4 regions of the Aneurinibacillus baijiui genome follow, and region 1 is predicted to be linked to each of the others. Evidence: riboswitches for the same ligand, from Rfam matches in the RefSeq annotation. Region 1 holds a riboswitch; each other region holds the start of a gene.
What was found. A riboswitch is a leader RNA that binds a small molecule or an ion and turns the genes downstream of it on or off. The one in region 1 is predicted to bind cobalamin.
Positions count from the first base shown of each region.

Region 2: another riboswitch for cobalamin. It lies ahead of AB3351_RS21990 (energy-coupling factor ABC transporter permease); the one in region 1 lies ahead of AB3351_RS09140 (FecCD family ABC transporter permease).
Region 3: another riboswitch for cobalamin. It lies ahead of AB3351_RS15785 (ABC transporter substrate-binding protein); the one in region 1 lies ahead of AB3351_RS09140 (FecCD family ABC transporter permease).
Region 4: another riboswitch for cobalamin. It lies ahead of AB3351_RS01570 ((2Fe-2S) ferredoxin domain-containing protein); the one in region 1 lies ahead of AB3351_RS09140 (FecCD family ABC transporter permease).

Region 1 is NZ_JBFTXJ020000003.1:529,384-536,755, reverse strand. It holds gene AB3351_RS09160 (aromatic acid exporter family protein) at 1-111, opposite strand, end outside; gene AB3351_RS09155 (PH domain-containing protein) at 303-917, opposite strand; gene AB3351_RS09150 (ABC transporter substrate-binding protein) at 1,010-2,020, opposite strand; gene AB3351_RS09145 (ABC transporter ATP-binding protein) at 2,056-2,829, opposite strand; gene AB3351_RS09140 (FecCD family ABC transporter permease) at 2,826-3,917, opposite strand; cobalamin riboswitch at 4,075-4,261, opposite strand; gene AB3351_RS09135 (MDR family MFS transporter) at 4,313-5,524, opposite strand; gene AB3351_RS09130 (ArsR/SmtB family transcription factor) at 5,521-6,432, opposite strand; gene AB3351_RS09125 (ketoacyl-ACP synthase III) at 6,632-7,372, shown strand, end outside.
Region 2 is NZ_JBFTXJ020000019.1:44,883-52,254, forward strand. It holds gene cobJ (precorrin-3B C(17)-methyltransferase) at 1-487, opposite strand, end outside; gene AB3351_RS21975 (energy-coupling factor ABC transporter ATP-binding protein) at 462-1,307, opposite strand; gene cbiQ (cobalt ECF transporter T component CbiQ) at 1,331-2,113, opposite strand; gene AB3351_RS21985 (energy-coupling factor ABC transporter substrate-binding protein) at 2,097-2,408, opposite strand; gene AB3351_RS21990 (energy-coupling factor ABC transporter permease) at 2,411-3,169, opposite strand; cobalamin riboswitch at 3,322-3,541, opposite strand; gene AB3351_RS21995 (response regulator) at 3,782-4,450, shown strand; gene AB3351_RS22000 (sensor histidine kinase) at 4,491-6,452, shown strand; gene AB3351_RS22005 (right-handed parallel beta-helix repeat-containing protein) at 6,774-7,372, shown strand, end outside.
Region 3 is NZ_JBFTXJ020000008.1:140,572-147,943, forward strand. It holds gene AB3351_RS15760 (peroxiredoxin) at 153-692, opposite strand; gene AB3351_RS15765 (LL-diaminopimelate aminotransferase) at 887-2,080, opposite strand; gene AB3351_RS15770 (arsenate reductase family protein) at 2,093-2,452, opposite strand; gene AB3351_RS15775 (ABC transporter ATP-binding protein) at 2,535-3,311, opposite strand; gene AB3351_RS15780 (FecCD family ABC transporter permease) at 3,356-4,417, opposite strand; gene AB3351_RS15785 (ABC transporter substrate-binding protein) at 4,421-5,374, opposite strand; gene AB3351_RS15790 (hypothetical protein) at 5,398-5,544, opposite strand; cobalamin riboswitch at 5,502-5,693, opposite strand; gene AB3351_RS15795 (sensor domain-containing diguanylate cyclase) at 5,743-6,975, opposite strand; gene AB3351_RS15800 (DUF2797 domain-containing protein) at 7,057-7,372, opposite strand, start outside.
Region 4 is NZ_JBFTXJ020000001.1:322,540-329,911, forward strand. It holds gene AB3351_RS01560 (methyl-accepting chemotaxis protein) at 1-1,150, shown strand, start outside; gene AB3351_RS01565 (immunity 22 family protein) at 1,255-1,650, shown strand; cobalamin riboswitch at 1,728-1,938, shown strand; gene AB3351_RS01570 ((2Fe-2S) ferredoxin domain-containing protein) at 2,092-2,466, shown strand; cobalamin riboswitch at 2,511-2,715, shown strand; gene AB3351_RS01575 (hypothetical protein) at 2,839-3,048, shown strand; gene AB3351_RS01580 (GNAT family N-acetyltransferase) at 3,032-3,619, shown strand; gene AB3351_RS01585 (NUDIX domain-containing protein) at 3,782-4,573, shown strand; gene AB3351_RS01590 (cysteine hydrolase family protein) at 4,665-5,213, shown strand; gene AB3351_RS01595 (nicotinate phosphoribosyltransferase) at 5,250-6,713, shown strand; gene nadD (nicotinate-nucleotide adenylyltransferase) at 6,740-7,363, shown strand.

The DNA.
Region 1 (7,372 bases):
AATGGTCAAAATCCCTGCTGATGTAGGGAATTGCAGACCTAACCATTGCGCGAGAAAAATAGACAGCGCTGCGCCAATCGCTGTTTTGATGGTACGGTATCCAATCTTCATAGCATATCCCCTTTGCACAAACAGACGAGCAATCAAGCACTGTTTTGTATTGCATATTTTTCCCCTGAACTTTTATCTTCATAAAGTATAAGTAAAACTATATAAAATACAAGAGATACATGTAATTGTTTGTTATATACACAGCCAAAAGGCTCCTCCGCTGCTTTTGCAGCACGGGGGAGCCTTTTGTTTTATTGATTGATATAGCGCTCAAATACAGAGCCGAAATCTTTTACCGTATATTTTTCCTTCGTATCCATCAGCCATGAAAACGCCGCCTGATTCAGTCCTTTGAATTGTTCTACTAGATTACTTTCCGTACTTGTTACCCGAGTAAGCGTCGTGGATGCCAAATCTAGGCTTTGACCCGCAAAGGAGAGGGCAATCTCGTTTTCATGAGAGATTTCTGCGATTTTTAAGAGCGCTTTGTACAAATCCTTTAACTCTTCTAGATGTTTTTTATGTACATCAATCGAGTAAGGTTGATTGCCCATAGTAAACTTAATCTCTACATCCAAGTCCACTGTACCGGCAGTTTCAAGCATAACATCCGAGATCGGATGCGTACTGTAACTGTAACGACGAAGCGTACGCTTCTTGCTGGCGGCACTCGTGCCATCTAGATGAAGCAGTGCTTTGTTGGTAAAACAGTACTCATCAGACTTTGACTTGATAAGGAAGAAAATCTTTTCATTATCCTCATGCATAATATAATCATCTGCATCAGCCTTGTCATAGTCCTGCGGCTTAATCACCGCCCCTACATCGCTTAATCCAAGCATATCGGCCGCTACCTTTCCAAACACCGCATTCATCCTCCTTCAGTTTCGTATTCATGCTTATTCCTTTCCTTACTATACTATGAATACGTGGTTGGTAAAAGAAGGTTTCTTCTATTTTAAAATGCCTTCGGATGCAGCCCTCTTGCCAATATGTCAAGCGTCTGCGGTGCACGAATACCCTCAGCGGCTGCCGAAAGCGGAAGAACAATAAATCTCTGGTTCACTATGGCCGGAGCTTCCGCAAGCTCTTTCTTTGAAAGCAGCACGTTCTTTTTCTCCTCAACTGTTTTAGCGCCATAGTCTATGATCACGATAACATCGGGATTATGATGTACGACCTCCTCCCAGCTCACTTCCGCCCACCCTTTTTCTATATCACTAAAAATATTCTTCCCTCCGGCTAATGCAATAAGGCTGGACATGTAGTTACCTGCCGCCGTTAAAGCCTTATCTTCACCGCTATCGTAGACAAACACGTTAAGCGGCTTTGTAACAGAGCCTACTTGCTTAACGGTTCGATCAATATCCTTCTGCATCGTGGCAATCAGAGTCTCCGCTCTCTCTTCCACATCGAAGATACGCCCGATATTGCGGATATCCTGATATACATTTTCTAGCGTAGGGAACGGAGTCGTAGACGACTCTTGAATGTAGGCCGGAATGCCGGCAGACGCTAACTCCTGCACCGTTCCCAATGCTTTCTCAGTAAAAGCGCTTTTCCATCCGGCATATGCAAAATCCGGAGCAGTTGCCATGAAAACTTCTTTTGATGGATATGCTTTTGACAGAACAGGAATCTTCGCATACGTATCCTTAAACTCAGGCAGAATGGCATCATCAAGATATGCGGTTCCTACCATTGAATCCTGCAAGCCTAGAGCCAGCATGATTTCTGTCGCATGCTGGTTTAATGCAACAGCTCGTTTGGGCGGCTGTGTGAATGTTAATGTATGTCCCAAATTGTTAATGGTGACTTTTTCGTAGGATGCGTTTTCCTTCTGCTGGGTCTTACCTAAAGACGCCTGTTCGACGGCAGATGAGGTACCAGAAGATGAACTGCATGCGGATAATAGGCCAACGACAAGCACTACTGCGATTCGTTGCAAAAATTGATTTCGTTTTCTCATATGTGCGTCGCTCCATCTGTTATTTTTTAAATGAGTTATTCGTTCGTACTGGACAGAAAAATAATATAGGGTGTATGTGTTACCGGATGTGTAATAATTTCTGTTTCTACCCCAAATACTTCACTCAATAATTCATACGTCAGCACATCAGACGGATTCCCCGAAGCAACGATACGCCCCTTCTGCATCACATACAAATAGTCACAGTACACAGCAGCCAAGTTTAGATCATGCAGCACAGCAACCAACGTTACATCAAGTCCCTTTGTCAGCTCCATTACCTGAAGTTGATGGCGGATATCAAGATGATTGGTCGGCTCATCAAGCAGAATGACCCGAGCCTGCTGAGCAAGTGCACGAGCAATAAGAACCCGCTGTTTTTCACCGCCAGATAAGCTCATAAAGCTGCGCGAGGCATAGTCTTCCATATGTACACAGGACAAAGCATACTCCACGATCAGCCGGTCTTCTTCCGTATCCGATTCGAACATCCGCTTATGCGGAGCCCGTCCCATTGCCACTATGTCTTCTACAGAAAAATCAAACTCCTGAGGGAATTCCTGTCCAACAACAGCCATTTTTTGAAATACGTCTCGCGAAGATAATTCGTATAGGTCTCGCTCGTTGAAGTGGATACACCCGGTATCCGGTTTTAATACACGATACATCGTCTTAAGCAGTGTGGATTTCCCGCTTCCATTCGGTCCAATAATTCCAACAAAGGCACCGTCCGGAACATCCAGCGATATATCTTGTATAATCGTCGCCTGCATCATACGCAGCGATACAGCATCCACCTGAATCATCACTCTCGCCCCCCTCCGAACGAATAAGAACTGCGCCGCAGCAGCCAAATAAAGAACGGACCTCCACATAATGCGGTAATAACTCCCACAGGCAGCTCTTCCGGCGCTAGCAGCATGCGAGCCAGCACATCGGACCAGATCGCTACAATTGAACCAATTAAAGCGCTAACCGGTAGCACATATCGATGATTCGAGCCTACAAATAGCCGGGCAAGATGGGGAATCATCAGGCCAATAAAGCCAATCGCTCCACTTACTGCCACGATCACTCCTGTCAGAAGAGAGGAGATGACAAACAATATTTTACGGAAAAAATGTGTGTTTACTCCCAGGGTTGTTGCCGCTTCCTCTCCCATTAACAGCGCATTAAGCGACCGGTACTGTACAAGTAGAAAAATCAAACCACAGACGACAAGCAACCCAGGAAGCGTGACATATTCCCACTTTGCTCCAGAAAAACTTCCCATAATCCAAAACATAACATCCCGCATTCCCTTTTCCTCCGGCGCCATCGTCACAATAAGGTTCGTTACTGCAGATAAAATAATTGATACCGACACACCTGCCAGCAGCAAGCGTGTTGTGTGCATTCGGCCGCCAACCTGTGCGAGTACGTAAACGGCGATCATGGAAAAAAGCGCGCCTAAAAAGGCACCAAGAGACAATGCGTATCTCCCCAGAAAAGAGAGTGCGCCAAACAAAATCGCAAGCGTAGCAGCAACAGAGGCACCAGAAGAAATCCCCAGAATATACGGGTCTGCGAGCGAATTGCGCACCAATGCCTGAATAACCACCCCTACGATTGCCAATCCAGCTCCAACTACCGCTCCGAGCAAAACGCGAGGAAACCGGATGTCCCATACAATGCTCTCCTGTGCCGCATGCCAATCCGGCTCAATCACAAAAGCTGAGCCTACTATTTTTGCTAGCGCAATTCTCCATACCGTAAGCGGAGAGATGCTGACAGGCCCAAGCATCACAGCCGCAGTAATTGATACCAGAAGCAGCACACACAAAATGACCAGAGCCATTCGCACACGAATATTCTGAGCTTTCTGTACGGACACATGCAAGTGTATCGACTTTCTCATCTTATGAACTCCTCTATCTTCCATCTCTTTTGGCTTGGCCACACAAAAAACCCCCGTCTTGACGGACGGGGGTCAGGTACGAAAATGCAGGTAACATCAAAAAGCCAAACGGCTGCCACTCATTCTCAATACACCTCTCCTTTCCGCGAAGGTAATTGTGGTGTCGCATCTTAGGTAGGTCTCCTGGCTTCCGGGTCCATGCCCTCTCTCGTCTTCCCCGATCATCAATCGAGTGACAATATGAAAGAGAACTATCCGGTTACAGTGGCGGGACCGCTCGGGACTTGCACCCGATTCCCTGTTACCCTTTGTATTTCACAAAGGCACCTAGCTGCATACAATGTAATTGTTATTACATATAGCATACATATAACACATATAGTAAACAACCTTTTTTATTGCTTTACTGTCAGCATCCCATTCATTTTGTGAACGGAGCCTCTCCAATAAAAGAAAATACTAATCAACGCTGCCAAAGTAAGCACTGAAAACATAACACTGCCGCCAAACTCAACAAGCAGCATACCGGCAAAGCCTGGTCCCAAAAAGGAACCCATTGTTGTAAAACTGAAGGCGCCATAATACGTACCGCGCACCGACTCCGGCGTAATCTCATCGATAATCGCATACTCAGCGGGCGCTATGAAGATCTCGCCCAACGTAAAAATAATCATAGAAAAAATGAACGTCCACACATTAAATGACAACGAGAAGCAGACACATCCTATCGCAAACAAAACGGAGCCGATCACAATCGAAAAAAAGGCGCTCCGCTTCTCAACCGCCCGTGCCACAGGCATGCTTCCGATGATGATGACAAGGGAGTGTACGGTCCATAATAACTGAATAAAATCCAACCCGCTCGTAAACTCCGCTGCAAAATATTGGGGTAGTACAACAGAAAATTGACCATGCACAGACATCGCCATGATTCCACCGCAAATAAACAAAAGAAGCGCCTTATCCTTCTGTATTACACCTAACGATTCTTTCAAAACCGGCCGGTGGATTCCAGAAGAGGAAATATCGGCAATCTTATATTTCCTTACGTACACCCACAGCAATACAAAATACATAAGAAAAATAACGGATGCTACAAAAAACGGCAGCGTACTCTCCGCTTTGACACCGGCGATCATACCGATGATGGGGCCAACCGCAAATCCGAGATTCGTAAACAGATAACGATACGAAAAAGCCCGTACCCGTTTTTTTGGCTCTGTCAAATCGGCAATCAACGCTTTGGCACACGGGTCAAAAAAAGCGGTAGCCATGCCTTTTAACAGGGTGAACAGCACTAGCATTATAGGATGAACACTTACCGCCAGCCCTATAAAAATAATTGCGGAGCCAAGCAGCGCTCCTAGCATGATGTTCTTGCGACCAAATCGATCCGACAGCACCCCGCCGGCAAGGCCGCCAAACATCCCTATCAGCGCACTGCCCCCTATGATAAATCCGATTGCCGGACCACTTAATCCAGTATAATGGGCTAGATAAATCGCAAAATACGGTACAACCATACTTAATCCGATGTATGTCAAAAAGCTGCCAAGAAACAAAATGCGTACGATGGGGTGAAAGTCCAAAATAGCATTGGGCTTCACATACGCTCCCCCTTCATGTACGCGGCAAGTCCCTCCTGCATCGCCTGCAGTCCCTCCGGACGCATACTATAAAATTCAATCCGCTCACTCATACGGTGCGCTCGGATTAGCCCTGCGGTACGCAGCATGGATAGGTGATAGTGTAGATTGCTTTTTACAAGTCCTGTCTTATGAAGAATCTCGGTGAATGTGCAGGTTGGGTGTTCATGCAGCAGCTTGAGGATGTAGATTCGATTTTTGTCAGCCAACGCTTGAAGCTGACGCTGTACGCGCTTGACGAGGAACGGGGCTTCCTCGATATCGACCGGATAGAGACATGTGAGTAGTCCTTGATATGAGTCGATGATGCTGTACGGTGCGGCATGATGCTGTGGAATGAGCAGCACCCGTTGTGTGGCTGCTACAGGTTCGATGCAGATGCCGTTTGTATAGGTCTCCACAATTTGCTTGGGATCTTCTCCCTTTGACAGAACGTCACGCAAAGAAGCTGCGCTATGTTCGAGCATAGGCAGAATCGAAGATTGACGCTGCTTGAAATAACAATGGTGCCATTCTTCTAGCAGGTGAATCAGATGATGCTGCACTTCTTGAAAATCCTTTGGGATCTTTGTCACCCAAGGAATCATCCGCTCATACAATTCAAGCGGCGAAATGGAGCCAAGCCAGGAAATAAACTGCTCTGGTGTGCGTTCACCGGGACACTGCCACACCAATAGACTTAAGCGATGCAGCACTTCCCATGCCTTTTCCGAAAGCTTAACGATCAGCTCTTCAGGCAGTTGTGCATTGACTTCCTTCACCCAGCCTCGACCCAATTCAGCACCCTTCATTGATTTGTTATTGATGTATTGATATAGACTGATAATCAACTCGTATGCCGGAGCCATATCCACTTCAACACGATACATATTCTCACCCACATTATTAGTTATATTTTTTTAGAACTTTTATTAGTTCTAATTTTATATAACTAAAAATTGTGCGTCAATCAACAAGTTCCATTCTTTTTTATTTTTTAGATTTTTTTGTGAAAGGTATAAAATTAGTATCTCGTACTATTAGTAAGTGTTATAATAGATAGGCAGTAATGAGAAGAGGAGATGACACATGAGCGATAAAGGCAACGGCCTCGCTTCAAAAGCGCGAATTACGGCCATCGGAAGCTATGTACCGGAGAGAGTTCTGACAAATGTTGAACTTGAAACAATGCTTGAAACAAACGATGAATGGATTATCCAACGCACAGGTATCAAAGAGCGGCGGATTGCACGTCCCGAGGAATTTACTTCTCACCTGTGCATACAAGCAATCCATGATTTGCTGCATACGTATAATCAATCAATCGAAGATGTGGATTTGATTTTGGTAGCAACGGCTACACCGGATTTTCCTTTTCCTAGCGTTGCAAGCCGCATCCAAGCCGCATTCGACATTCCAAATACAGGTGCCGTTGATATAAGTGCAGTATGTGCAGGATTCGTATACGGCTTACACCTAGCCAATGCACTCATTACCTCCGGCCTTCATCAAAAAGTGCTTGTCGTTGGAGGCGAAACATTCTCCAAAATTATGGACTATACAGACCGAACCTCCTGTATTCTTTTTGGAGATGGAGCCGGTGCTGTACTAATAGAGCACGATAACACAAAACCGAGTTTTCTATCGTTTCATCTTGGCTCTAAGGGCGAAGGCGGGGTACATCTATATCAAACCGGTCTAGCAAACCAAATGGACGGCAAGGCACTAAAAGATACCAAATGTCTTGTCCAAAATGGAAGAGAAGTGTATAAATGGGCCGTCTCGACTGTACCTGCTGGAATGAAAGATACCTTAGCAAAAATCTCATTC
Region 2 (7,372 bases), on a different contig from region 1:
TCAACTCCCACGGTGTCAGGTGATCACTGAGGCTGATCGTACAAGCATCATGCATGATCGGCGCACCTAACAAGGACGCGCAGGAATTAATGGCCGAAATGCCCGGAATCACCTCTACCCCGATCCCTTCCTTCTCTGTCCAGCCCTGCTCCATCAACACTTCATATACCAGACCGGCCATACCATATACACCCGCATCTCCGCTGGAGATAACACCGACGATCTTGCCTTTTTCCGCTTGGCGTACCGCTTCTTGGGCGCGTCCTACCTCTTCAGTCATTCCCGCCTGAATTACGGTCTGGTCTTCTCGCAGCAGGCCCCGGATCAAATCAACGTATGTCGTATAACCAAGGATGATTTCACACTCTTCAATGGCCTCGCGAGCCCGCTGGGTAATATGTTCGAAGCTTCCCGGTCCAAATCCGATAATCAGTACTTTTCCGCTTTTTTTATCCATACGATCACCCCATTTTTTGTTTGCTTTCATTCCTTCTCTTCTTTAATTCACATCTCAACTTCGCTGCTGTGCGCGGATATGTCAGTGAAACAGAGTCAAGTGAAGGAGCCAGCGCCTCCCACACATCGAACAGAAGCGGCGTGCCTACCTGCAGAGAGGCCAGTACATCACGCTGCGCAAATACATCTTCTGGCACTCCCTCTAATACCAAACGCCCTTTGTCCATGACAAAAATCCAATCTGCCCATTCGTAGGCCAAATCAATGTCATGCGTTGCCATGAGCATTGTTGTCCCCTCTTCTTCGTGAATGGTATCAAGTTCTTCAAGCAGCCGCCTTGTATGCAGGCAATCAAGATACGCCGTCGGCTCATCTAGAAGCAGAAGTTCCGGCCGCATCACCATGACACCAGCCAACGCTACACGCTTTTTCTGACCCAAGCTTAAATGATGCACTGGCCTTGCATGCAGCTCATCTAAGCCAAAACGCGACAGTGCATGTGCTACTCTTTGATTAATCTCGCTCTCGGCCAGGCCAGCATTGCACAATCCGTAAGAGAGATCTTCTGCAACGGTACTTGCAATCAACTGCTGTTCCGGGTCTTGAAAAACCAGGCCTACCTTTCGTCTAAGTTCTGATAAAAAGGTTCGGCCATATATATAGGGCTCGCCCTTCCATCTCATCTCTCCGCGCTCCGGTTGATAAATACCATTCAGATGCAGGAATAGTGTCGATTTGCCGCAGCCGTTATGTCCAATTAGCGCACAGCGGGCTCCCGTGGGAATCCGCAGGGTTACCCCGTCTAATGCAGGCTGCGTGCTTCCCGGATATGTATAGGACACATCATCCATTTCTATAATCCAAGCCAACCACCTTACCTCCTCGTCCACCATTCAAGCGCCACAAGTAAAACAAAACCAACAACAGCCTCGACCCCATAGCGTCCCGCTCCTGAAAAAGATGCCGTAGATATGACCCGCAAATCGCCGGTAAACCCACGGGCGGCAAGTCCGATAGAAAGCTGCTGGTAACGCTGAAATGTACGGGTAAAAAGCCGAACGATCAGAAAACCTGCATCCCGTATTTTCTTTCGAAATCTTCCGCTCCCGCTCCGTGCCTGCTGGGCGGTCCACAACTGTTCTGCCGTCTCCAAAAAAACAAAGACGAAACGGTACATAACAAGCAGCAAATCAGTTAGAAGCACCGGCACTTTTACGCGCCGCAGGACCGTAAGCAATTCCGTAAACGGCACCGTCAACAAGATAAAATACAGGCAGGATACCGAAGCCAGCGAACGAATGAGCAGCATACCAGCCTTCTCCACGCCCTCTCTACTTCCGTATATGTGCCAGGAGGCGGCAGAAAATTGGAATAACACCGTGTCCGTTGGTGGTGCAGCGGATATCTCCACCACCAACGGAGGCAGGCCGAGCATCAGGAACAATGTCACTGCCCCAAGCAATCGCACATACACCCGACCCGAAATACCGGCACGAAGGACAATCCATGCACTCATCCACATGAACACAGCAGCATGCACCAACGTATGTGATAGCAGGACAAACAACAGCATGCAAAGCCCGAAGCCTACCTTTTGCGCCGGATAAATATGACGAAGTCGGTTCGTATATGCGATGGCATCAAGCTGAATCTTCATCCAACTGGTCTCGCTTTAAAGACCGGCCCTTATAATAACCGATGCCATACCCGATAATACCGGCTCCAATCGCAGCCTGCAGAGCAAACAAAAGACTCTCCGTCTCACCGCCCGGTAGCTCAAACAATGGCTCACTCCACGGCTCGTAAGTCGGTGCTACTTCACCGATGGCTTCCTCCGCCGCTCCATCTGCGCCTCCAAATTCAGAATCCTTGATGAGCAGAAGCGGAAGCGCAATCAGCGCGATGACACTAAGGACAAGCACGATATTTAACCAACCTTTTGATTTGTTCATCGTTACGCTCCTCGTCTAATAGATTGCAATTGCATCAATTCTTTTCCGTTATAGGCAACAAGCCAGTTCCATACAAGCACCGTCAATAATCCTTCACTAATAGCCAGCGGCACTTGGGTTACAGCAAAAATCCCTGCAAATTTTGCAAATGATGCCGCAAAGCCACCGCTTGCCGCTGGAAAAGCAAGCGCCAGTTGTACAGAAGTTACAAGATATGTCGTCAAATCAGCCAATGCGGCTGCCATAAAAATCGCCAGCCGCTGCTTTCCTGTAGAACGAGCGATCGCTTGGTACACAGCATATGCAACAAAGGGTCCCACTACCGCCATAGAGAATGCGTTAGCCCCTAGCGTAGTTAATCCTCCGTGCGCGAGAAGAAGAGCTTGGAACAGAAGAACAAGTGTCCCTAGTACCGTCATAGCAAGCGGACCGAACAAGGCTGCCCCAAGACCTACACCCGTCGGATGTGAACTGCTGCCTGTTACAGAAGGAATTTTTAGTGCGGATAGAACAAAAGCAAAAGCACCTACCAGACCAAGCAGAAGCTTCGCCTCTGGGTTTTCTCTTGTAATCCGTGTCAATGACCGAACACCCAACAGGAAAAAGGGCAGAAATAATACCCACCAGAATACGGCCCATTTTACAGGCAGAAATCCTTCCATAATGTGCATAGCATAAGCGGTCTGCGGATCATTCCATACGAAATACAGCACAAATCCCAAAACCACAGCTATGCTTGATAGCGTACGCTTTCGTTTCATTCATCTTCCCCCTCTTAACTCTATATACAAATAAAAAAAGCATCCTCTCCCACGGAAAAGATGCTTAGGTATACAAAAGCGCACAATCGGTTAACCAAACAAGCCAAGCGTACATCATGCCCCTTCGAACACCTACCCATCCTCGTGGTGTAGCAGTGTTGCTCTTTACGGCAGGTCTCCTGGCTTCGAGTCAATGAACAATCACCCCCTTCCCGCTTCGCAGGCGAAGCAGTGGGTGAATCGATGGGATTGTTCTCCTCTTCACAGTGGCGGGACCGCGTCGGTTTTGCACCGAACTTCCCTTTTAAACTTTCCATTCCGATCTTCCTTTCTATAACCGGAATTTTAAGTACCATAAAGCTATTCCTATTCAGTTTAAAATTGTGCTCATTATACCACACACCCTAAAATAGCGCTATATTCAATATGCCGTATTTTATGACCATTTTTATGACTGTACGCCCTTATATTGTGACTTCTACGCCTTTATAATAAGCGATAAGGCACACTATCTATCTCATAACACAATTTGAGAATATACCGTCTCCATCTCTAGTAAAAAAGAATTATAATAAAAATACCAACTCTGTAATAAGGAGAGCGGAAAACTGTATGATCAAAATCCTGATTGCTGACGACCAGACACTTATGAGAGAGGGCCTTAGAACAATACTGGATTTAGAAGACGATATGCAGGTGATCGGCACTACAGAAAACGGCCTCGAAGCCTATGAAATGGTGGCAAAATTTCAACCCGATATTGTCTTGATGGATATTAAGATGCCGGTCATGGATGGCATTGAGAGCACCAAAAAAATTAAAAAAGACTATCCTGCTACCCTTATTCTCATTCTGACGACATTTGCAGAAGATGAGTACATCGTAGAAGGTCTATCCAACGGTGCAAGCGGCTTCTTATTGAAAGATATGCCGGGTGATAAGCTGATTGCAACCATCCGCGACGCGGCCATAGGACAGATCATGCTGCCTGCCGTCATCGCCGCCAAACTGGCGGCACGCCTCTCACACTTCTCCTCTCAAGCACAACATACGATTCATACCGAACGACTTAAGCAGCAAGGAGTCGAATTGTCCGATCGTGAGAAAGAGATTGCGGCTCTTATGCTTCAGGGCATGAACAACCGACAAATCGCTAAAACATTGTATATCAGTGAAGGTACCGTGAAGAATTATGTCAGCATGATCTATGCAAAAATCGGCACGAATGAACGCTCAAAAGCCATTGTGTACTTAAAAGATTTAGGAGTGGAACCGAAGTAAACACCTGCTAGTAGCATACATAAAAAGGGGGCTGCCTAGCATGAAGGGGAATGCTTTTGCCTTCGTTATTCTTTGTGTGTGCGTATTCCTCACCGGCTGCACAGCCCGGTCCAATCCGCCTGTAGCATCTTTCGGTATTCTCGATGCTTCCAGTTGGAACTTCGCTAAGCAGGGGCCTATTGAACTGAATGGAGAGTGGGGACTTACATGGGGGCAATTTACTGCACCGAGCAACTCACTGCCTGCCTCTACAGCCGAGATGTCCACTATTTCTGTTCCTTCGATATGGAATGGAAAACAGGTTGGGGGACATTCTCTTTCCGGTAAGGGATATGCAACGTACACAATTTCCATCCGCTTTAATCCTGCGGATAATATGTCTCTCAAAGCTCTATACATCCCGATTGTTTTTACATCCTACACGCTTTATATCAATGGAGCACCTACTGCTTCCGCAGGTACTCCCGGCATGAATAAGCACAGTACGAAGCCGCAAGATATAACGCAGGTCGTCTATTTTCATCCGCGACATAACCAGGTGACACTCACCTTTCACGTGTCCAACTTTGCCCATAAAAAGGGTGGCATTTGGAAACCGATTCTTCTCGGGGATTATAAGCAGATCACAGATCTACGGGAGAAGAGACTGATCTTCGATGCAGCTCTCTCATCAAGTCTTCTCATTGTCGGAGTCTATCATGTTGTTATTTATCTATTGCGCCGCAAGAACACATCAGCGCTGTATTTTAGCTTATTCTGCATGCTGATCGGCGTACGCTCCATCATTAGCGGACGTGATGTTCTCCTCACTAAGCTGTGGCCCGACTTCAACTGGGACCTTGCTTTGCGCATTGAATATCTTGCCTTTTACCTTGCTCTTCCGTTTTTTTCAATGTTCATTCGTTCGCTATATCCGGAAGACATTCATTCGATTTTTATTCGCACAGTACAGATCTTATCAACACTTTTCAGTCTGATTACCGTTCTGACACCTTCTACTTTTTATACGGAAGCAATCGTTCCGTTCTATGGAGTTATGCTTGCCAGCATTTTTTATCTTATAGGGTGTCTCGTCCTTATTGTGATGCGAAGAAGAGAATTTGCACTTCTCAATGCATCTGTGGCTGTGTTTTTCCTAATTACGGCGATTAATGACGTATTATACTACAATCAAATCGTCCCCATCGGCAACATGACACCATTCGGATTGTTTTTGTTTATCTTCGTACAATCCTTCACGATCTCAATTAAGTCTTCACGTGCCTTTACTGAAGTGGAGAGAATCTCAAGGGAGTTAAAGGAATTGAATAATACCCTTGAAGAAAAAGTTATAGAACGAACAGAAAAGCTAACGTCCTCACTTAAAGAAATGGCAGCAGCCCGGGCTGAGATGTCCGCCCTTGCAGAGCGGAATCGAATCGCTGGAGAGATTCATGATATTGTAGGACATACCTTAACAACTACCGTCGTGCAGATTGAGGCCGGCAAACGCCTCCTTAGCAAAAACCTCCCGCTTGCGATTGAGAAACTGGACTTATCGCAAGAACTTGTGCGTAATGGATTAAATGAAATCCGCCGCACCATTCATACGATTAAAGAGGACGAGACTGATCTTAATCTTGAGGAAGAATTGAAGCAATTAATCCATCTGACAGAAAAGCATGCAGGCGTGAATATTTCCTATTCGATCTCCCCCTTACCCGAACTCCATGCTTTACAGAAAAAATTTCTGTACCACGCTCTTCAGGAAGGGCTAACGAATGGAATCCGGCACGGACAAAGCGCACGTTTTTATTTTACGCTGCAAGAAAAGGATGGGGAGATCACTTTTGTATTAGAAGATGAGGGGCGCGGATGCGAGAACATCGTATACGGATTTGGTCTTCAAACTATGGAACGCCGTGCTCATGAGCTGCATGGTACGCTATCGCTTACATCCCGGCCGCAGCAAGGCTTACGACTCACCATTTTACTCCCGATAAGAATCGAATCTACATCATAAAGCAAAAAGAGTAGAGACCACCTATTGTAAGGTGGTCTTTTTTCCTGCCTTTTTTATATGTTTTATATTCAATATTTCGTAACTACTTTCTTTTTCACTATATTGATATGAATAATAAAGTCTACTATATTATACATATATAGTATAAATTACTTACAAAAGTATAAAGAGAAAAGAAAAGGGGAGAATAACTCCTATCATATGACCCATATTATTTTGAATTATTTAACTGTTACTAGCGGATTTAGTTTATAAAGGAGCGTCCTATTTCCTAAATCATCAAGAAATAAGCAAGGATAGGACTTCGGAAGGAAGATTATCATGAAGCAATACATTGTATTTTTCATCTCATTTTTCTTACTTTTTGGCTTTGGCTTGTCAAACGAAGCAAAAGCGGGAACAGTAAATACTATGGACATACAAAATGTATACATGGATATACGAGATTTTGGCGCAAAAGCAAATGATCAGGCAGACGATTCGGCTGCCATTATGAGCGCGATCCAAAAAGCGGATCAGGCAGGTGGAGGGACGGTATTTCTTCCGGCCGGTACATACCAGGTCTCTGCGATCAAAGCGACCGTACGCAACCCCATCTCTATTGTGGGCGAGCCCGGTACCGTACTGGACGGTAAGCGTTCCACCCAACCTACTCTAGTAAGCATCGGCGGCACAAGACAAGAATCCGCCCCATTAACAACCAATGCAGTCAAAGGCAGCCATACGATCAACACAGCCCTTTCCATCGCCCCTGGAGATATCGTCTTACTTCACTCTACCGATCTATTCAACCCAGCACGCAGCTATTATTATCGTGGTGAGCTGGCTGAGGTTCAATCCGTCGCAGGCAATGACATTACATTAACCAATCCGTTATTCGACACCTACAATGCAGCTTCTACCGTTGTCTATAAACTCAC
Region 3 (7,372 bases), on a different contig from region 1:
ATAAGAATAAAGCCTTCGGAGTATGCGCAGAAACAAGAAATATTATACAGGTATATTGTCAAAAAGGACCTAACAATTTCGCAAAAGTTAGGTCCTCTTCATTCTTACTTACCTTAGATGTAAGGCGTATAAGCCTCGTGCAAGAATCAATCTTACAGGTTAGCTTGTCCTGGCTTCCAGTTAGCTGGGCACAGGCCGCCGGATTGGAATGCTTGCAGCACGCGAAGTGTTTCATCTACGCTGCGGCCAACATCATTGTGGTGAACAACGGAATATTTCAATACGCCTTCTGGATCGATGATGAACAGACCGCGCAATGCGATACCTTGTTCTTCAATCAATACGCCGTAGTCACGAGAAACTTTATGAGTGAGGTCAGCTGCAATTGGGAAGTTCAGCTTGCCAAGACCATTCTCATCACGGGATGTATTGATCCATGCGCGGTGAGAGAATTTGCTGTCTGTGCTTACAGCCAGTACTTCCGTATCAAGCTCAGCAAACTGTTCGAAAGCATCGCTCATTGCTGTGATTTCTGTTGGGCATACGAAAGTGAAGTCAAGCGGATAGAAGAACATTACCAGCCATTTTCCTTTGTAGTCAGACAGTTTTACACTACCAAAGTTCTCGCCATCTCCTAGTGCTGTCTCCATTTCGAAATCTGGAGCCGGTAAACCAACAATACGTTCTGCCATATGTAACTACCTCCTAATATAGAAATATTCTAATCCAGGCGAACCTGGAATAGTGAATGTTTCCGTTTCTTCTTACATCATAACAAGCCTCAAGATGATAGTCAATACAAAATTGTAATAATTTTAATTAAGCTTGTTGTGTTTTTATTCGCTGCTAAATTCAAGGATAACGCACATCACGTAACATGTGCAATTTACCCTAAAAGTATTCCTGATTCTTTAATGCGCAAAATAACTTCTCGCAAAACCTCAGGCGGCCTTACTAGAGCAATACGGACATATCCTTCTCCCTGCGCTCCAAAAGCATTGCCTGGAATAACAACCACGCCCGTTTTTTCAAGCAATTCAAAGGCAAACTGCTCCGATGTCCATCCTTTGGGAATAGGCGCCCAAATAAACATGGTTGCTTTCGGCTTTGGGATATTCCAGCCGATGGCTGCAAGTCCATCTACAAGAACATCACGCCGCTCCTGGTATGTCGCCGCATTCTTATTCTCATCAGGATGCAACATATCATGCTCCATGGCTACGACCGCAGCTTCCTGCACAGCCAAAAATACACCATAGTCAATATTGGATTTAATAACGGCAAGCGGCTTGATCACTTCTCGATTTCCAACTACATATCCGATTCGGCAGCCTGCCATATTGAAGCTTTTGGATAATGAATTAAATTCAACGCCAATTTCCTTCGCACCAGGAGTCTCTAGAAAGCTTGACGGACGGTAGCCGTCAAAGGCAAGCTCTGAATACGCCAGATCGTGCGCTACAATCAGTTGATTCTCTTTCGCAAATGCAACGACCTCTGCAAAAAACTCATCCGTCGCTATCGCAGCCACCGGATTGTTCGGGTAGTTCATTACCATCAGCTTCGCACGCTGCTTAATATCGGCCGGAATATTCGAAAAATCCGGAAGAAACCCATTCTCTTCACGCAACGGCAGCGGATAAATCTCTCCACCGGCAAGTGTTACACTGGCAAAATAAATCGGATACCCCGGGTCCGGTACAAGCACAACATCCCCGGGATCGATCCACCCCTGCGCCAGATGAGCGAGACCGTCCTGAGAACCCATTAGAGACAGCACTTCTGTTTGGGCATCAAGCGCAACACCGAAGCGGTGATGATACCATTTAGCTGTGGTCTCCCGGAAACGAACCGACCCTTCTGAGGTTGGATACCCGTAGTTCTCTGGCTTCTGTACCGCCTGCGCCAGCGCTTCCATTACAAGCGGAGAAGGCGGTTGATCGGGACTGCCGATCCCTAAATCAATTACATTTATACCTTGTGCCTGGATATTCTGCTTCCGCAGGTTCATCTCCGTAAAGATGGCGGATGAGAGATTGGACAGGCGTTCTGCCGGACGAATATTATGTAACGTTTTCATGGAGTCTCTCCCCTATTTCCACGTTTTCTCCATCGTTTCCTCTTTAAATCCAACCGTTGTTTTATTGTCATTGACAAGCAACGGACGCTTAATCAACTTTCCGTCTGAAGCAAGCAAGTCCAGCATCTCTTCATCTGACATATCCTTGAGCCGATCCTTTAAGCCAAGTTCCCGATACGATTGACCGCTTGTATTAAAAAACTTCTTCAGATCAAGTCCACTCTGCTGCCAATAGGTACGAAGCTGTTCCTTTGTTGGAGGCTGCTCTACAATCGGTACCTCATGATAAGCAATCCCCTCTTCATCCAGCCACTTTTTTGCTTTGCGGCATGTTCCACACTTGTTGTATAGATACGCTGTCACCTCTGTCATATATCTATATCCTCCTTTTCTATAGAATAGCATAAGAAAAACGGTATGCAAAAGAGCATACCATGAGATAAAATCCTAGCATTTATAGTGATCGCTCAAGAAGAATTTGCGGAATTTGCAAGTTCGGATGCGGCACAATAATAGGGGTAACTCCATACACATCTGATAGCGTCTTAGCTTCCATAATTTCATGGATGGTACCGCTATGCGTGATTGCGCCCTCTCCCATTAAAATCAGTCGGTCACAATACTGCGCCGCCAAATTCAAGTCATGCAGGACCAATACCGCCGTTCCATCCGTCTCCTTGCGCCATGTGCGTACAAGATTGAGAATCGCAATCTGATATCCGATATCTAGATACGTAGTCGGTTCATCAAGCAGCAGGATTTCCGGCTCCTGCGCCATGGCACAAGCAATGGAAACCCGCTGGCGTTCCCCACCGCTAAGCTGCTCCAATAATCTGCAGGCCATCCCTTCTAAACCGGTCCGCACGAGGGCATGCTGCACAGCCGCCTCATCCTCTGCAGCATTGCGCCGAAAAAGACTCCGATATGGATATCTTCCCATGGCTACCGCCTCTTCAACTGTAATCGGCAGCGGCAGAAGACCATCCTGACTCACAACAGCCATCTTGCGGGCCAACATTTTCGAGGAATAGGAAGCCAGTGGTTTATGATCAATCTGTATCTCTCCGGTGTCAGGGGTTAGAAGACGGGAGATCACCTTCACCAGCGAAGACTTCCCAGACCCGTTCGGGCCGATAATTCCTACTGTTTCGCCTTTTTGCACCTGAAATCTGATGTCTGATAATATTTGCCGTTGTCCAATGCGCAAGGATACGTCCGCTACTTCAATCAATCCGAGTGCCCCCCAGCATAATCCTTTATCATTCTACGCTCTTTTTAAAAAAACAGCCGTCTGCGCTTGCGCAGCAAATAACCGAAAAACGGTGCGCCCAAAAAGGCAGTGATAACCCCAATTGGCAGCTCCTGCGGCTCCATTAGCGTACGGGCGAGCGTATCAGCCGCAATTAACAGGATCGCTCCTGCGACAGCCGATACCGGAAGCAGGACACGATGATCGGAACCCACAATCGCACGCATCATATGCGGAACAATCAATCCAACGAAGCCAATTACGCCGGACACCGCTACCGCAGCTCCTGCTGTCAGTGAGGCCGCTAGCAGAACAATCAGCCGCGTCCGTCCCACATTCATGCCCAGATGGTGTGCCTTCTGCTCTCCAAGCGCGAGCAGATTCAACTCGCCTGCAAATAAAAAGATAAGCACACCGCCGGCAAGAATATAAGGAGCGATGGCAATGCCGGAAGACCAATCGCTCAGCGACAAGCTCCCCATCAGCCAATACAAAATACGCTGCATCTTCTCACCGGATATCGACATGATAAGAGATAACCCGGCTCCAAGAAATGCTTGTACTACGACCCCAGATAATAGAAGCGTCTCAATCTGCACCTTACCGGCAACATAGGCAAGCCGATATACAATAAATAATGTGCCAATCCCGCACACAAAGGCTACGAGCGGCAGCGTCCACTGCCCGAAAATTGCCAGCCCTTGTCCAAATAAAATGAAGGACGCTGCCCCAAGTGAAGCGCCGGATGATACGCCGAGAATATAGGGATCAGCGAGCGGATTGCGCAGCACTCCCTGATATGCAGCACCTGCTAGCGCCAACGCCGCCCCGACTAGAATGGCCAGCAGAATACGCGGCATACGGATATTCCACACGATCACTTCAGCCGCCTGTGACCATTCCTTCTCCACTCCGCTTACAAAAGGTAAACGGGAGAGAATGATCTTCCATACCGTATAAAAGGATAGCTCTGCACTTCCTATCGAAACACTGCCCACAATCATCACTACAAGTATAAAAAGAAGGGGAAGCAGCCAAAATCCCAGCTTCTTCCCAAATCCTCGTTGCTCTTCCTTCAACCCCATCATTCCTTATTTCCCGAACAATTCCGGGTGCAATTCCGCAGCAATTTCTTTGAGACCTTCGGTAATGCGTGGTCCCGGACGATTAACAACATCAGAGTCAACAGCGAACACCCGACCATTTTGCACAGCTTTTACATGCTGCCATTTTGGACGCTTCTTAATTTTTTCCGCACCCTCTTTATCATAGTAACCGTATGTGTTCAAAATGACATCGGGATTGCGCTGCAATACCTTTTCTTCGGATAGCTGCTTCCATCCTTCCAAATCTGCGGCAATGTTTTTGCCGCCTGACATCGTAATCATATCGTGGATAAATGTACCTGTACCCGCTGTAAACAGGGATGGGTCAACTTCAACCCATACATTTGGCCGCTTATCTTCGGCTACGGACTCTACTTTCTTTTTCACAGCTTCTACATCAGCCTTCATCTTATTCACTACATCAGCCGCTTTTGCATCATTGCCGGTTGCCTTACCGATCATCTCAATGGAAGTATAAATTTCATCAAAGTTTTTTGCTTCCATCACGACAACAGGAAGACCCGTTTTGCGCAAGGCATCAACCGCTTCCCCATTCCCGGTATCCGCAAGAATCAGATCCGGCTCTAGGGAAACGACCTTTTCCATATTAACTTTAAGATCACCGACTTTTTCTTTCTTTGTTACTTCCTCAGGATAGTTATCATAATTAGACACGCCTACGACCTTGTCGCCTGCACCCACTGCGTAAGCAATCTCTGTCGTACTCGGTATAATGGATACGATGCGCTCAGGCTTCTTCTCAAGCGTAACCTCTGTTCCTGTACCATCCTTAATAGTAAGTGGAAACTTCCCCGGTGCCTGGGCAGTTTCCCCACCGGCAGGTTGCTGTTCGCCTGACGGGGTAGACGCAGTGTTACCGCAGGCCGCAAGCAAAACAAGCAGCAGCGCCGCTAAGATCAATGATGTGTATCGTTTCATTCTCCCCACTCCTATGCTCTGAACTAAAATAAAAAACCCGCTTCAGCGAGGAAGGCGGGCATGTTGTGTCCGTAACAAAAGATGGTACGTCCAATACCGCCGCATTCCTTAATCCCCGAAGGCATGTGGTCGACTTGGCAAACAGGCAGGTCTCCTGACTCTAAGTTCATCGTACTCTCACATCCTTCCCACACACGATAAGTGTGCAGTGGACAGCAAGGCAAAAGTACTCCCCTATTACAGTGGCGGGACCGTGACGGATTTACACCGTGCTTCCCTATTATCTTCGCATGTGAAGACCTGTTCGCTTTATTATTTTTTAATTATAGGCGTACGGCCTTGATTTTACAACATCCAATGACGTGCATTCAGAATAACGGCCGCTGGTATACGGTGATTGTATTTCTTCCCTGCTTTTTTGCGAAGTAAAGCGCAGAGTCGGCTTGCTGCTGCAATTCCTCTTCAGTAGATGCCGAGTCAGGATATATATCGATTCCGATACTAAGCGAGGCTGTGAGAGTCTGTCCGTCTATGATAATCGGATGAAGAGACAGGTGTTTCTGCATATTCATAGCCTTCTCTACCGCCGCCTCTCTATCTGCACCGAACGAGAGGACAATAAACTCATCTCCCGCATACCGATACGCTTCATCCTCTGGTCCGAGCGCCTGTTGCATACTTTCTGCAATGCGACGCAGCAGCATATCTCCGACATGGTGACCATACGTATCATTAGCTTCTTTTAGTCGGTCGGAATCAATCATCAACAGTGCCAGTGACTGACCCTGCTTCTTAGCAGCATGAAGTCGATTGCGCAAATCAATTTGGAAGGCGCGACGATTCTTCAGACCTGTTAACTCATCTTTAATCGATAGCTCATAGACACGATCATAAAGTTCGGCCGTCTCTATCGCACTGGCGATTTGGGTACCGATCATCTCTAACAGTTCTTCATGCTCCTGCTTATAGGCGAATTCCCGGTAGCTCTGTGCCGTAATCACACCTTTGACTTCATCGCGCAGAATCATCGGCACAAAAATCAATGTATTGGTGTCCTGCGCAGGGTTGCCCCAGCGCATAATCGTTTTTTCCGACGATTCTTTTTCTGTATAAATATGTATAGTACGTCTCGTCTTCAATACCTGTGAGGTAATCCCCTCGCCAAAGCGCATCTCTTCTTCATATCGTACACCATCGTCAACAGCAAACGGAATGCGGATGTATTCATCGCCTTCTCGATATAAAGCAATAAAAAAGGCATCCGTGTCCATCACACGGGATACAAGCTCAAAAGCCTGTTCATAAATCTTTTCTTTATTAAATGTCTGGGTAGACGCCTGTTGGAAATCATGCACAATTTTCAAATGTTCAGACATCCAATGCAGCTTTTCCACTTTCGCATTTATTTCCGAAAGCTGCTGAAGCAGCGTACGATGAAGCTCTTTTTCCTTCTTCGGCAGCGGTATTCCTTCTATTTCTTCGGCCGCAAGGTCCAATGCAGCCGATGTAAGCTTTGTCTCTTTCATCTGACGCAGCAATATAGCATATCGAGTAAGCATCCCTTCATAGGGGGAGGAATATCCCTCACTTTTTGCACTCACATTCCGTTCCTCCTTTGCATGCATATGGCAGATGCAAAGAAAAAAGCAGACGGTCTCACTGACCTCCTGCTTCCTCTCCGATCAATCACTGATTTCTACCTGATAACCGCAGTACTTACGGACATTGAGCACACCATTCTCAAAAATTAAGTACTGACCTTTAATCCCGATTAAGCGATCTTCAATAACCGGCTGCTTGTCCAAATTGTAGGCTTTCACCTTCTCAATCTTCTCAAGAATCGGATAGGCAAACTCCACCCACTCATCTTCCTTCAGAATATACGGCTTATACGTATCAGGAAAATATTCGTAAATCTCTTCACGTAATGCAAGCAGGTCGATCAACTCAACATCGCCTTTTAGCATTTTACGCCAGTCCGTTTTATCCGCTACATAT
Region 4 (7,372 bases), on a different contig from region 1:
ATTGCTTTTAGCGTTTTCCATTCTGCTGTTTATGTATGTCGTTCAGAGAAGTTTACGTCCTCTGCATTTGATTAGCAAAACAGCGGAAAAAATTGCAAACGGTGATTTGACATCCACTGTAGAAGCAGAACTTGCGATATCCGCGAACAGAAAAGATGAAGTGGGGCAGCTTGCTCATTCGTTTCAGATTATGGAGACGCGTCTCTCACACTTCATTCGGCAGGTGCAGCATACGGTGGATCATGTAGCGGCTTCCTCGGAACAACTAGCGCATGCTACAGGACAGACGGAGCAGGCATCGCATCAGGTGGCAACGACGATGCAGGAAGTCGCCGCAGGCAGTGTGCGTCAGGCAGAACAGACCCAGCATATTCTGCAGATGATGCAGAATATGACAAACCATGTGCACGAAGCTAAGGCGCAGGCGGATCGTAACCTAGACAATACGGGGGCAGCCGTCCAAATCTCGGATGAAGGCAAAAGAGCGATGGATGAGGCGATTGATTACTTGGCCTATAGTATGTCTACTGTAAAAAAAGCAGCGGAAACCATGCAAAACCTTGGCGTACGATCGAAGGAAATCAGTACGATTATTACAGTCATTACCGAAATCTCTGCACAAACCAATCTGCTTGCTCTTAATGCAGCCATCGAAGCCGCGCGTGCCGGTGAGCACGGTCGCGGATTTGCTGTTGTAGCAGATGAAGTGCGAAAGCTAGCGGAGGAAACAAATCAAGCCGCCGGCAAGATTACAGGGTTAATTCAGTCTATTCAATCAGAGACGCTGGAGACAATGACGATCATAAAGCAAAGCGAAGATGCATTCGAACAGCAGATGGAAATGATAGAACGGGGTGGGATAGCGCTTGTATCGATTGTAGAGCGAGTAAAGCACACGCAGGAGGACTCTGCAAGCATGCAGATTATTCTTGATCATGTCAATGCTCATACACAGCAGGTGTTTCATGCGCTCGAAGAAATCTCTTCGATTATCGAAGAGGCCTCCAGCGCTTCAGAGCAAGTATCGGCAGCGGCGGAACAGCAATTAGCTACAGTGGAGGAGATGGCGGCTAGCGTTGCGGAGACAGGCAGGTTATCTCATCAACTGCATGCCGAATTGCGAATGTTTCGGATCGAGCAGCATGTATGATGCAGTCTACCGCTGAAAGAGTGTGGCTGCTACAATGAAAATATGGATAGGATTCAAGCTGATCGACCCTGTTATGGTCAATCGATAGAGAAAGGAAGAGAGTAGTGGAAGAGAAATCAATCGTGTCGATCTGGATTGGTAGATCGGAGGATGAAGAGAAGGCACAGACCTTGATGGAGTACACATATGATGAAGATGGTGATGCGATAGCGCCTGCGTTTGTACAGGTGTATAACATGGAAGATACCTATATTGACGAGGACTTTGTAGAGGTTTCGTTCCGTCCTCTTTCCTCTTCGCTTACAGAGCTTCTTGAAGGGCATTCCTATTGGGAAAGCATTCTTCCCGCACTGCTTACGCGTATAGGAGAGACGCTGCCATTTGAGGCGAATACGATGGTGCTGCTCTATGATTATGTGTATAACGGTGGAGTGGTCGAAGCTGTGCTCGATGGAGTGAAGCTGCGCTATATAGGCGCGGTCCCTTTTGAAGAAGTATAGGCCTCCTCTCTTATAAGATCATAGAGATGATAAAATCATAGCTTTCTTGTATACCTATTGTTATAATTTGTGTAACAAGTACATATGTATTTCAAGGTGCTGCTAATCACAATGATTGATTCATAGCAGCATAAGAGGGAAGCCGGTGTGAATCCGGCGCGGTCCCGCCACTGTAATGAGGAGAGCTGTCTGCAAGTTATATCCACTGCTTCATGGTAAGCGAAGCGGGAAGGAAGCAGCGGCTTTATGATTCTAAGCCAGGAGACCTGCCTTGAGATGATGACACAACAAGCTCACGAGGATGAGAGATGTGCTGCGCTGCGTATGGTTAATGGGATACTCCATTAAGCTTTTTGCGAATGCGGTAACAAGGGCATCTTTTTCCTATGGAGAACGATGCCTTTTTTGTATGAAAAATATTAGCTGCAAGAGGTGAAACACATGGCTACACGAAATTTGCATGGGGTGAGGCATCATCTTCTACTATGCAACGGAGGGAGCTGCATGAAGCGCGGAGGAGAAGAGGTGACGCAGGGGATACGGGAGCAGATCGCTAATCTGGCTGCAGATGACCTCATTCACACTACACGTACACGCTGCAATGGCAGATGTGCGGATGCTTGTGTCGTGATTCAATATCCAGAAGGAATATGGTATCAGGATATGACGGCAGAGACGGGAAAACAACTAATCAATCGGATTGTTAGCGGGGAAGCGGCATATGATGCTCACAACATCACCTATACGTATCAAAAGGGAGAGTTTCTCCCGGCTCAGCAAGCTGAGATAGGCGGAACAAAGAAACAACCATCCTAAGGGATGCATTCACCGGGTAACGCATCGGTTGGCTTGTTTATAATTTCATAGTTTTGCTTTATGGTGCATGTGTGTAATTCATTACTTTGCATGCGTAATAGGGAAACCGGTGCAAGTCCGGTGCGGTCCCGCCACTGTAAACGAGGAGCAACTCTTATGCAAAACCACTGTTCCATGACGATGGAATGGGAAGGTAGAGAGGAGCAAGGATTCGTAAGCCAGGAGACCTGCCATGAAGAACAGCACTGTAAAACCACGAGGATGGGAAGGTGTTCAAGAGATCGGTGGGTGTCTGAACGTATAACGATCTTATTTGAGCATCTTTTCTTTTAGGAAGAGATGCTTTTTTGTATACAAAAGGAGGATATGAAGATGCATGAATTATTTATAGAAGGAATGCGCGTGGAACGCTTTGACGGAATGAGAGGACAAGTCCTTGGCACGCATGAACTTTTTCTTATTGTGCTGTGGGAGAATCACCAGTTGGGAGAATACCACATTGTGGATGATTTACCGCCATACTATTTGTATCCGATTGAGTGCGAAAAGGAAAGAGGTGGTACGCATGCAGGTAAAGAATGAAGGAGTTACGCTGCTTTCTTTATCTATGGAACAATCATTGCCGTATCCTCTGCATGCGGGCTTATCATGCTTTGGCAAGGCGGATGAACAGCATGCTCGTCTGCAAACAATACTCTCACAAGAACAAACACGCATTTGTATTGCTGTTCATCATGACACGATTGTAGGATATGCTACACTTCTACTGCCGGAGCCTGAAGAACGCTGGGCTTCCCTTCCATATGTCCGCATGATGGGAGCGTTGGAAGTAGCCCCTCCCTATCGCTCTCGCCATATTGCCTCTGCTATTCTACAGAAGCTTTTTCAAAGTGAGATAAATATTGAACAATGTATTGTTCTTGCTTTTGAATACTACTGGCACTGGGATTTACAACACGGCACATTAGATGTCTATGAATACAAGCGTATGCTAAAGCGGTTGCTCGTATCAGCAGGGATGGAAGAGGTCTATACGGATGATCCTGATATACAGGCGCATTCTGCTAATTTTGCGATGGCACGTATCGGAAAAAGTGTCTCATCTGAGCAAATGCAGCAATTCTTCTATACCTTACAGCCGCGGATATGGTGAACAAAAGGAGATATAGCGATTTTTTTATAAAAAGGGTTGCAAAGTTCCATCGTATATCATATATTATTAACAAATAACAAATTGTTAATTTAATTTGATTGAGTGAAGCCTTACACTCTACTCAGGGATACTGCCTGAAGTGGTTGAGGAGGAGTCATCCTAATGGCTAGATACAAAGACGAAGCAGAAGCATTGGCGAATTATGACCCAAAACAATATCGTACGCCGGATGGCTATACGAGTGACATCGCTGTATTCACTATCGTTTCTGATGAGAAAGATGAAATGAAGCGTACCGTAAAAATATTGCTTATTAAACGGGCTGCACTTGATGCCGAAGGTGAACCGAACATTGAAGGTGGCAAATGGGCGCTGCCTGGGGGCTTTATTGTACCGCCGGAGACGGCATACGAAGCAGCTAAACGGGAACTGAGAGAGGAAACAGGCGTCGAGAATATTCATATCCAGCATTATGGTGTATATGATGCATGGGGACGCGATCCGCGCGGCTGGATTATTTCCAATGCACATTATGCGATTGTATCAGAGGAGGCTTTGGCGAGGCGGAGAGCGGCAGATGATGCAGCGGAGGTAGCGTTGTTCGACTTAGCGGAGGTTGGCAATATACAGTTGGCTTTTGATCATCGGGCAATCATTGAGGATGCGGTGAAAGTTGTCAAATCAGATATGCTGACAACGACCGTAGCGAAGAATTTTTTGCCTGAGGAGTTTAAGTTAGAAGAACTACGGACCGTATTGCTTGCGGTCATTGATGACCCTGTGATTAGCGTAAAGTCGGCTTTTTTCAGAAAAGCGCCATCATTACCGTTTATCACAGAAGCGCTTGATGAGCATAACAAGCCAAAGGTTACTACACCGACAGGCAGGGCGAAGAGGCCAACACAGTTGTATCGTTTTGTTGATGTATGGATAACGCCGTCGATCTGGCGGTAATATTGTAAAGGGTGGAGATAAATCCATCACCCTTTTTTATACTTAATAATTAACAATTTGATAATTGATAATTTAAAAGGAGATGTGAAAAATGAAAAGAGCATTGCTTGTCATTGACTACACGAGGGATTTTATTGATGGGGCTTTGCCTGTTGGCCAACCGGGTGCAGCGATTGAGAATCGTCTTGCTACCATCACCGAAGAAGCAATTGTGCAGGGAGATTATGTTGTGTTTGCGGTAGATAAACACCAGGCGCATGATCCTTATCATCCTGAGACGACTTTGTTTCCTCCCCATAATATTGAAGGCACGAGCGGACGCGCGTTATATGGTCGACTTCAAAATATATACACGACCTATCAGGATAGGGGGAATGTGATGTATATGGATAAAACAAGGTACAGCTCTTTTGTCGGAACCAATCTGGAAATTCAACTGCGCGCAAGACAGATTCAAGAGATACATCTTGTAGGCGTCTGTACGGATATTTGTGTTTTGCATGCTGCTGTAGATGCCTATAATAAGGGATTTCGCATTACGGTTCATGAGGATGCTGTCGCAAGCTTTAATCAGGTCGGGCATAATTGGGCGCTGCAACATATGAAGCATTGTCTTGGTGCAACGATTTGCAGCCTGTAGAGAAGACATTCACATTCATCATGGGAGGGATTACGAATGGAGAAGCGATACACTGATGACAGTCTGGCATTGCATACCGATTTGTATCAGATAAATATGACAGAGACGTATTGGGAGGATGGTATGCATAATCGAAAAGCCGTGTTTGAATTGTACTTTCGAAAGCTGCCATTTGGAAACGGGTATGGTGTATTTGCGGGACTTGAACGAATTATTGAGTATATGGAAGCATTTTGTTTTACGGAAAGCGATCTTGCATATCTTCGTGAAGAGGCCGGGTATGGCGAAGATTTTCTTTCGTACTTACAAACGATTCGCTTTACAGGTACGATTCGGGCAATGCGTGAGGGAGAAATTGTATTCCATAATGAGCCGATTCTACGTATTGAAGCGCCCCTTGCAGAAGCACAATTAATTGAGACTGCGCTGCTCAATATCGTAAACTATCAGACCCTCATTGCCACCAAAGCGTCCCGTATCAAGCAAGTGGCCGGAGAAGATCGACTGATGGAATTCGGGACACGGCGCGCCCATGAATTTGACGCAGCCATCTGGGGTACAAGAGCCGCTTATATAGGCGGATTTGATGCGACAAGCAATGTGCGGGCAGGGAAGAAGTTCGGCATTCCTGTCTCCGGTACACATGCCCATGCTCTGGTGCAGGCGTATAGGGATGAATATATCGCCTTTCATAAATACGCTCGCCGTCACAAAGACTGCACTTTCTTGGTAGATACGTATGATACATTGAAGTCCGGTATTCCAACGGCCATTAGAGTAGCGAAGGAACTGGGAGAAAAAATAAATTTTACGGCCATTCGCCTAGATAGCGGAGATCTTGCCCGTCTATCAAAAGAAGCAAGGATCATGCTGGATGCTGCCGGATTTGTAAACACGAAGATTATCGCTTCCAATGATCTCGATGAGCATACGATAGCCGCATTGAAAATGCAGGGGGCAAAAATTGACGCGTGGGGAATTGGAACCAAAGTCATCACAGCCTATGATCAGCCGGCGCTTGGTGCTGTATATAAGCTGGCGGCCATTGAAGATGAAAACGGACATATGATAGATACGATAAAAATCTCTTCCAATCCAAATAAAATTACGACGCCTGGAATGAAGCGGCTGTATCGGATCATTAACTCGATTAATCATCATGCGGAAGGCGATTACATTGCATTGGAGAATGAATCTCCACAGAAAGAACCGAAGCTTCATATGTTCCATCCCGATTATCCGCATATCGGCAAGGTAGTAACAAACTTTGAAGCAAGAGAGCTGCACACAGATATTTACCGCGATGGTCAGCTTGTATATGATAAGCCGACGATCCATCAAGTAAAGGCATTTGCACAGCACAATCTCACGTATTTATGGGAAGAATATACACGTATGATGCATCCTCAGGAATATCCGGTTGATTTAAGCCAGGCATGTTGGGATAACAAGATGCATGCGATCGAAAAAATTCAAGCAAGGGTAAAAGGAATACAATAAAAACGTGAAAAAAGGAGAGCGATACTATGGCTCGTTATGGCATCTACGGTTCTGCATTCGATCCGGTGACCTATGCTCACTTGTGGACGGCAAAAACAGTAGCAACAAGACGCAAGCTCGATAAAATTTTCTTCGTTCCTTCAAGTGATGAACGAGAGGACAAAGACCGGCAGCTAACCTCCGGGAAGCATCGGCTGGCTATGCTTCACCTCGCTGTACAGGGCCATCCTTTGTTTGAGGTGTCGGATGTGGAAGTACAAGCGGAGGGATGGGAGCAATACACGTATTATACGATGGAGCACTTCAAGAAGAAGCATCCGGAAGATGAGTTGTTTTTCATCATGGGTGCAGACAATCTGGCGAGTATCTCTTCCTGGACAAAAGGCGAGGAGCTAATCAAGGAAAATAAATTTATTGTGATGGCCAGAGAGGGCTTCAATATGCTTGAAATTATCGCCAAAGATCCGATGCTGCGAAACCACGAGATGGATACGTTTGATCTGCTTCACAAAGGTCTCCAGATGGAGATTAGCTCGACCTATATACGTGAAGAATTCAGCTTTGGCGGCGATCCGGAGTTCCTGCTTCCCGATGCTTGTTATCAATACATTATTGAGCACAATCTGTATGGTCCCTCCACCCGTATGTAATATAATGAG